Regions from separate parts of the Vreelandella lionensis genome, predicted to be linked through region 1. Evidence: predicted binding sites of a transcription regulator. Region 1 holds the regulator's gene; the other holds the start of a gene.
What was found. The regulator FliA, encoded in region 1, starts transcription of late flagellar genes. The targets are predictions, from matches to a motif close to CTAAAGTTNNNNNNNNNNCNGCCGATA.
Positions count from the first base shown of each region.

Region 2: a site for FliA is predicted at 2,203-2,229, ahead of fliD (flagellar filament capping protein FliD). Genes of this name have one in related genera too.

Region 1 is NZ_JBITWC010000008.1:101,401-105,822, forward strand. Features, by position in the region: gene ACIGG6_RS06855 (sensor domain-containing diguanylate cyclase) at 1-499, opposite strand, end outside; gene ACIGG6_RS06860 (flagellar motor protein MotB) at 523-1,194, opposite strand; gene ACIGG6_RS06865 (motility protein A) at 1,199-2,014, opposite strand; gene ACIGG6_RS06870 (RNA polymerase sigma factor FliA) at 2,054-2,755, opposite strand; gene ACIGG6_RS06875 (flagellar protein FlhE) at 2,782-3,132, opposite strand; gene ACIGG6_RS06880 (hypothetical protein) at 3,304-3,903, opposite strand; gene flhF (flagellar biosynthesis protein FlhF) at 3,900-4,422, opposite strand, start outside.
Region 2 is NZ_JBITWC010000036.1:15,168-19,589, forward strand. Features, by position in the region: gene ACIGG6_RS17075 (hypothetical protein) at 1-554, shown strand, start outside; gene fliD (flagellar filament capping protein FliD) at 717-2,111, opposite strand; gene fliD (flagellar filament capping protein FliD) at 2,324-3,679, opposite strand; gene ACIGG6_RS17090 (UDP-glucose dehydrogenase family protein) at 3,857-4,422, opposite strand, start outside.

The sequences.
Region 1 (4,422 bases):
GATGCCCCCCCCGCGCTTCAGCGACAATCAGTCCATGCCAATCGGTGTCGAAATGGCAAACGGAGACACGGTCATGGCCAGTTAGCTGCTGCACCGCCGTTACGAGATAATCCAACAGCTCTTCTTGCTGGGTGGCTTCCGCTAGGCGCATTAGCCGCTCGTTGACGGTGCCCAACAAGCGGCGTTTGCCGAGTGGGTTCAACGGCTCAATCTCCACTATCACGCTACTCTCGGTGCGGTAAGCGTGCAGTTGAAAGCGAATAGCGCCACGGCTAAACGCTAATGGCCCCGCTAGCCGCTGTTGCCCCTGGAGCTCCTTGCTTAGCCGACGGCTTAGCCGTTTGCCCAACACGCTGCCTAACGTCAGCGGCTGGTGTGCTGGCTCAGCCATGCCCAGCAGTTGGGTGAGATTGTTACTCACCGCTTGAATGTGTCTACACTCTTCATCCAGCACCATGACAGCGCCAAACGATTGAAGTAGAGAACGTTGCTTCGACACGAAGATAGCCTCGAGATATCTCTTTACCCCTCGACCTGTTGCTTCAGCAACAGCTCAACGCGTCGGTTGGCAGCTCGTCCTTCCGCAGTAGCGTTACTTTCCATGGGTTGGGTGTCAGCATAGCCGACGGCCCGCATACGTGAAATGGCAATACCCTGCCGCTCTAACTGGCGTACCACTGCGATGGCCCGCCCCACTGAAAGCTCCCAGTTCGACGGAAACCGAGCGGTCGCGATCGGCACGTTATCGGTGTGGCCCTCAATGGAAATTTGACCATCAAAAGTCTGTAGCACCGAAGAGAGCCGTTCTAACACAACTTGCCCCTGGGGCGTTAGTACATCGTTGCCACTGGGAAATAAAAGGCTATCGTCAATACGTAGCGTAACGCCCTCTTGTCCCTGGGAGACACTCACCCCAGGGATATCAAGCCCTGCCATTTGGGGATGTAAGCCATCGTGGCGGGGAAGTATTCCTGTGGCTAAGCTAGCCAATGGCAGTGACGTAACGGCATTCGAGGGATCCATGATACTGCTTTCACTCCCTTCGCCACCGCCGGATGGCGTAAGCGCCAACAGCAGTACAAACAGGGTAATCAGCAGCGTCAATACATCCAGGTAACTGGTCAGCCAGCTCTCGTCACTCTCTCCCACTTCGGCGGGAAGCTCTAAAGCATGCCGTGAATCGCGGTCGAGCATGACGCTACCCTTTTAATGCGGAACCCATATCGGGCCGAGGCTTAACGTTCGCGTCACGAATTTCGTCGTGGTAATTCGCTACGAAGGAATTAAGCGTCTCTTCAATAAACGACGGCAGGCGGCGCTTGGTAATTAGCGAAATGCCTTCCAGCACCATGTTCATAGTGATAAGACGCTCTTCCGTACGCCGCTCTAGCTTCACGGCAATCGGTTTAAACACCAAGTTGGCCAACAGGATGCCATAGAAGGTAGTCAATAGCGCCACCGCCATCCGAGGCCCAATTACTTCCAGGTCACCCGCGTCCATCACTTCGAGCATGTTGACCAAGCCTACCAAAGTACCAATCATGCCAAAGGCCGGTGCATAGGTGGCCATGGTGCGGAAAATTTGGGCTTCAGCATGCTCGCGGGCTTTCAGCCGCGCAATACGCCAGCGCAGCATGTCGAAGATTTCATCCTCTTTTGTATTTGCAATGACCAGTTGAATACCGGTGCGCAAAAACGGATTACGGGTATGTTCCAGTTCTTTCTCAACCGCTCTAACATCCCCCTTAAACCAAAGGCGCGACATGGAAACCAACTCATTGATGTCATCTCGCACATAGGTGTTTTCACGGCGGAAAACTAAACCAACCAGACGCACCACACGCAGCACTTCTTTCAGCGGATAGCTGATAAACGTGGCCGCCAGCGTACCGGTGATGACAATGGCAAGCCCCGGGAGGTTAATAAAGCTCTCGGGCGACTCTGCGGTAAAAAATAAAACGCTTACCAACAGCAGCATGCTGGCAAATATACCGATCAGCGTAGATGGATTCATCAACGGCTCCTCGCCGGTTATGGTTAGTGAGTGAGAGGGTTAATTAGTCTCATGTAGGCGAGCACGCAGCCGACTCACCGCCTGGCTGTGAAGCTGTGAAACCCGTGATTCGGTGACACCGAGCACAGCGCCCACTTCTTTTAGATTCATCTCTTCTTGGTAATACAGCGCCATTAGCAGCTTCTCGCGCTCGGGCAGTGCTTCAATGGCGTCGATCAGCGTTTGCCGCTGCTGTTCATCCAATAATTGTTCAAACGGCTGTCGGTGAGTGTCGTCCCCCGCAGGCTCGCCGCCATCCGCAATGAGCTCTTCGAACGGCAATAATTGCCCGCTATTGGTATCGTTGAGCAGTTGCTGGTAATCACTTAGCGGCATCTCCAGTTCACGGGCAATCTCCCCCTCTTCCGGGGGGCGCCCCAGCTGCTGCTCTAAACGACGCACAGCATCATCTACCGCCCGTGCCGAGCGGCGTACGCTGCGGGGCAGCCAGTCACGAGTGCGCAGCTCGTCCATCATCGCGCCCCGGATGCGCTGGCTTGCAAAGGTAGCAAATGTTGCTCCCTGGGCAGCATCAAAGCGCCCTAATGCCTCTAACAAGCCCACCATACCCGCCTGGATCAGATCATCCAGCTCAATACTCGCGGGCAACCTTACCTGCAGCGTTAAGGCCTGACGTCTCACCAGTGGCATGTATTGAGTTAACAGCTCACTCTGTTTGATCCTGCCTTGTGCTGTATACATCCTCGTGCCTCGCGGCTTAACAACCTTTACTGATAGTTCACGATCACTTGTAACCCCTGTACTCGCACAGGGCGTTGCCCTGGCTGCAGCGTAAACCGAAAGTACAGCGGTGCGCTCGCCAACATTCCCGATAGAGCGGTCGTGCTACCGCGCATGCCTGATAGTGCAACACAGCGTTCAGGATGACATAGCCAAGCGTTCACAGGCGTTCCCGGCGGTGACTCAAAGCGCCATTGAATTCGCGACAGCGCAGCATTACGCAGCGGGACGCCCGCTGGCGGGGTTATCGCCTGGCTGCTGCTGGTACGGTCGCTCATTGCTACCATCACACTAGGCACTTGGCTGCTCCAACTACCGGTTGCGGCCTGCGTATTCAACGCGAAAAACCATAACCCTGCTACTAGCCCTAAACAGCCCATTTTTCTTACTGTTAACAACTTTGCAGGTTTTATCAACGCCTCAATAGCCATCTGCTTAGCGTTACTTACCCAACTCGCCAAACTCTGCATAACTCTCCCCTTGAGCGACAAATGCACCCTGGCCCGCCGCTAGCGCGCCAGCAGCAGAAGCTCAATATCTAAATAACGAGCGGAAGCATTGCCCAAATTATCCAGCAACCCCTGGCGCGGCAGGTGGGGTTCATGAAGGGCTAGAAGACGCTGCGGACCGCCATGCTCGCGTAATTGGCGCAACACTCGGTACATAGTGGCAAAGGCGTCAGCATCACTGTTGATCCACAACGCCCAGCGTGAGTAACGCTCGGCTAAGTCAGTCAGCGAGGCGCTGTCAGGCATGACAATATGAACATCCCAATCCTGTGGGTCACCTGCCCATTGCCTCCCAAGGGCCGACCATTGCCCCAGCCGACCTCGCACTTTGTCCACCTGCGCTGCGCCAGCATGAGGTAAGCCTACTACCACTAACGTTTTTTTCGGTCTTGGAGGCGCCACGGTGGCAGGCTCGGCAGCAGCAGCTACCGTCGGTGCCATAGCCTCCTGGGTATACGCGGCGGCTTCCTCTTCGTTAACGGGAGCGGCAGGCACTGTCTCGTCACTTTCCACGTTATGGCCGACTTCATCAGCACCGCGCTGCTGGCGCTGTAAATCGGCCCATTTGCGCAGGCCAGCCGCCTGATCCTGGCCACTCATACCACGCCCTCACGACTGACGCTACCTAGCTGACGAATGGCATCGCGCGCCATCAGAACGTGTACTAATGCATCAAGCAGTGCCGTATCACGCCGCTTGCGCTGGGTTCCTAACAAGCGCAGCAAATCGGCTCGCAGGGCCTGAGCGTCCTCATCGTCAACGATATCTAGATGGCCAGCTACTGCAGCCGCGCCGCTGGCCATCAGCAGGCGCAGCTCGCTGCTGACATCACCACCGTCGGCCTCTTTAAGCTGCTGCCAAGCACGCTTGGTGAGCGATGCCAGTCCGTCACTCTGCAGTTGAGTGATTAAAAGCGTTAACACATCGCTGCCCAAACGTGCAGGCGTTAGCCAGTAGCGGCGCACGATTCGCTTAGTGCTTTCAGGGTCGCTTACCTCACCGACCCACGCCAATACGGGGTTACCTGATACGTCCTGCGCTTCAACATAGGCGCTGGAAAGCTGCATGCTTTGCCCGCGGAAACGAATGCCCACGCTATGGGTTAAGGTGCTTTCTTGG
Region 2 (4,422 bases), on a different contig from region 1:
CTGTGCTGTTTTATAAGGTGGTGATTGCGCCACGCAAGGCCGAGCCTTCCTCTCAGCAGGCCTCTACTCCCTCATCTACTCCCTCAGCAGAGCAGGCGGATACCCCCAGCTATCAAAGCCAGCCTAAAACAACCAGCAAGCAGAGCAAAAAGCCGACCCAGCAGTGTTTGTTTGTGATGTTTGATGCGCCCAGCCAAGCCATTAACCAAGCGCTGGGAGAAATGCTCACTGCGAAAAACGCCTTTTACGAGGCGGAGCTAGGCGCCTTCCACCTTCCGCCGGGGCCGCAGGGCTACCCAATTATGCTGGCTAGCGCTACCTCGCCGGGTAAACTGCCGCCGCTACATAAAGAGCATAAAGAGGGGGAGCATACGCCGGTGCAGGGGGTGTCGATCTTGATCCGCTTTTTGAACACGCGGAAGGTGTCGCGCAACCCGGAGGATTTAATTACCTTTACCCATGAGGTGGCGGCGCTGGGTGGCAAAATTTTGGATGCTAAGCGTAAGCCCATCACGGAAGAGAGTTTGGCGGCCATGTACCGAGAGGGGGAGTAGCTGGAAGGGGTTAGGTTGCTTCGTTGTTGTGCCCTGCAATCATATGGGGCGCATTAAGAAGGGTGCCGAAATCCTTCGTCTGCTAAAGCGGCCTCTACCCGAGCTTTTCACCTTATCGCTCATTGAGGCCGCTTACGACGTTATTGGCTACCGTGACGTTAGCTACTTTTTACGGCCTAGCTGGTAGTCCAATGCTTCAAACTGCTGGGTTAGGTAGGAGCTCATGCTGTTCATCTGGGCAATCATGCTATCTAGCTGGCCGAACTGAGTGCGGTAGCGGGAAATGGTGCCTTCGATGGTTTTTTCCATGCGCTCATAGCGCTCATCCAGGCTTTTTACACGGCTTTCGGCACCGCTAATCGCTAGCTTTACTACACCGTTATCGCCAAGCATTCGCTCTACGGTGCTGTCGAGCTGTGAGGCCAAGCCATCCCCGTCGCTACCCACAAAAAAGTCACTGAGTGCCTGGGGGTTATTGGCGACTAGGTCGCTGATTTTATCGTCATCTACTTCCAGCGTGCCATCTCGTTGCAGGGTAATGCCTAGCTGGTTAAGCGTGGAAAGCTCGCTCCCTGCTACGCTGCCCGTCAGCACACTACGCAGGCGGCTTTCGATAGTGCGCACGGTGCTGTCGCCTACCAATTCACCGGCGGTTTCGCTGTCGCCATTAAAGCTGGTGAGTTTTCCAATGGTGCCTTTTAGGTCGTTAAACGCTTTTACAAAACCGCTAATCGCTTCGCGCTGCTTGAGCGTATCGCGCTCTACATTAACCGTGCTGGTGGCAGTTCCGCCATCGGCAATGCTAAGTTCCGCTAAATTAAGGGTAACGCCCTGGATGGCGCCTTCGATCTGGTTTTTAGCGCTGCTAATGGCAATGCCATTGACCGTTAGCGCGGCGTCTTCACCAGCTTGCTTGGTGGCGGCATCTTCTGCAAAGGGGCCTGTTACCGTGATTCCGGCTGCATCTACAAAGCTAAAGCTGGCAATAGCGGCATCCGCGCCGGTCGTTTTAGAGCTAAGCGCCAGCCGGTAGCCCGTGCCATCGTTAATAATGGTGGCGTTTACGCCGGAGTCTTTGTTGGCGTTAATGGCATCGCGAATGTCGGTCAGGCTGCTGTCGGCAGCAAGATCGATTTTAACCGTATCGCTATTGCCAAAAGTGAGCTGAATGGCGGTGGCACCCTGCAGATCCAGCGCAGTATCGGTATCACTCGTGGTCACTCTGCTAGATGCTAGAGAGCCTGTCGTCGCGAGTTTCGACACCTCTACACGGTAGCTACCCGGCAGTGCATCAGCGGTGGCAGTAGCCTTAATCGCATCGCCCCGCACATTGGCAGAGAGGCTTTGATAAAGCGCCGAGTCATTGATTTTCGCCAGTGAGTCTTGGAAAGCATTCATTGATGTTTGCAGCTGGCCATAGGCGGAAATTTTCGCCTGTTGCTGCTGTTTTTGAAGCGTAATGGGCTCAAGCTTGCCACGCTCAGCTGCCTGTAGCTGGTCCAATAGGCCGGTGAGGTCCAAGCCAGAGCCAACGCCTAGAGAGGTTATTGTCGCCATGCCGATGTTCCTCAATGCAAAAGGCTAAACCAACAGTCATCCAAAACACTTAGTCAGGTACGGAGTGCTTGTTGAAATTTAATAACATTTTTATCGACGGAACAACGGAAGACTTTAGCGCTTTTTCAGGCGTTTAATGGCGTCTGTATAATAACCTAATAAAAACGCCTGCTTATCGCAGGCGTTTTGGAGATAGCTAAACAGAATTGGTATTATTCTCGTCCTAGCTGTGCATCTAACGCATCAAACTGCTGGGTGAGGTAGCTGCTGGTTTGGTTCATTTGAGAGATCATCGTATCCAGCTGGCCAAACTGGGTCCGGTAGCGAGAAATGGTTTGCTCGATGGACTGCTCCATTCGGGTATAACGTTCGCCTAGCGACTCAATGCGACTTTCAGCCCCCGACTTCGCTCCTGACACAGCGCCATTCGAGCCCAAAAGCTGCTCAACGGTTTGATTCAGTTGGCCTGCCATGCCGTCGTCCTCAGCACCGCCTGCAAAAAAGGCCGAGAGAGCGTCTTGGTTATTGGCAATGGCGTCGTCTAGTTTGCCGCTATCAACTTCGAGCGTGCCATCACGCTGTAGCGAAATGCCGATATCGCTAAGCATTGAAAATTGGCCTTCAATACCGCTACCAAGCACGCTGCGCAATCGAGATTCCACTGTACGCACGGCGTTATCGCCCAGCAGATCACCTGCGGCACCGGTTTCAGCATTAAAGCTGGTGAGGTCGCCAATGGTGCCTTTTAGGTCGTTGTATGCATCTACAAAGCCCGTCACCGCTTCACGCACTGCCAGGGTGTTTTGCTCTACCGACACAGTGCTATCCCCCTCTTCCTGAAGGTTCAGTGTGACGCCTTGAATGGCACCTTCTACCTGGTTAGTAGGGCTAGTGATGGCGATGCCATTCACATTCAGTGCTGCGTCAGTACCCGTTTGAAGAGTGTTAGTTGTATCCGCAGCAAACGGCGCAGTACCTGAGAAGCTGAAGTCTGCAATTGAGGCATCCGCGCCTGTTTCGCTTGAACTAAGTGCTAACCGGTAATCCGTGCCATCGAACACAATGGTGGCGTTAACACCGGAATCTTCGTCTGCATTGATGGCGTCTCGCATATCTTCAAGAGTGCTATCTGCCGCAATGGTCACTTCTTTTGTGGTTTGCGTGGCCCCTTCACCAAAGGTAAAAGTAAGCGTTTGTTCTGCTGTAGTGAGCGCTTCATCAACAGCCGTGACGCCTTCAGAGGCTAAGGTGCCGCGGGTTGCTAGCGTTTCAACCGTTACGTTGTAGCTGCCGGGCTGCGCTTCGCCATCTGCCGTGGCGGTGATTGCTTCTCCCCCTACATTAGTAGAGAGGCTCTCGTAGAGGTCGCTGTCGTTAAGTGCCTCTGCGGCGTTTTGAAATTCGGAAAGGGCGCTTTGCAACTGCCCGTAGGCAGAGATTTTGGTTTGCTGGGTTTCCAGTTGCTGCTCGATGGGCGCAAGTTTGCCACGCTCAGCTTCTTGCAACTGATCTAGCAAGCCGTTGAGGTCCAGCCCTGAACCGATACCAAGTGATGAAATGGAAGCCATGCGTACCGTCCCTTTTTCGCGTTGTGCGGCCGTCTTACCGATTTTGCGGCAGCCATTATTCAAGTTAGCTAATTAGTTATTTATTCGGCATTGAGACTATTAACTTTAACAAATTTATTAGCCCTGGGCTTACCCATTTATCAGAAACAGCAAACCAAAGCTATAAACTTCTGTTTATTAAGACTTTCTACCGACACCCACATAGCAAACACCCGCCTCACTCAACGCGCTGGGCGCATATAAATTACGCCCATCTACCACTAATTTATTGTTTAGCTGGCTTGCTAACCAAGTGAAGTCAACGGTGCGAAACTCTTTCCACTCTGTACAGATGGCCAGTGCATCTGCACCTTTTACTGCCTGTATGCGATCGCCTGCGAGCATCAGGTCGTCACGCTCGCCATAAAGCCTTCGGCACTCACCCATCGCTTCCGGGTCGAACGCTTGCACCTTTGCGCCTGCTGCCCACAGGGCTTCCATCAGTGCTCGGCTGGGCGCTTCGCGCATATCATCGGTGCCGGGCTTAAATGCTAGCCCCCAAATAGCAATCACTTTCCCCTCTAAGTTACCGAGGCTCTCTTGCAGTTTTGTGTAAAGCGTTTGTTTTTGGCGCTGATTAACGGCTTCTACGGCTTTTAATAATTCCGGCGTGTAACCTAATTGCAAAGCAGCTTGCTCAAGGGCGTGCACATCTTTGGGGAAACAAGAGCCGCCATAACCACAACCAGGGTAAATAAAGTGAT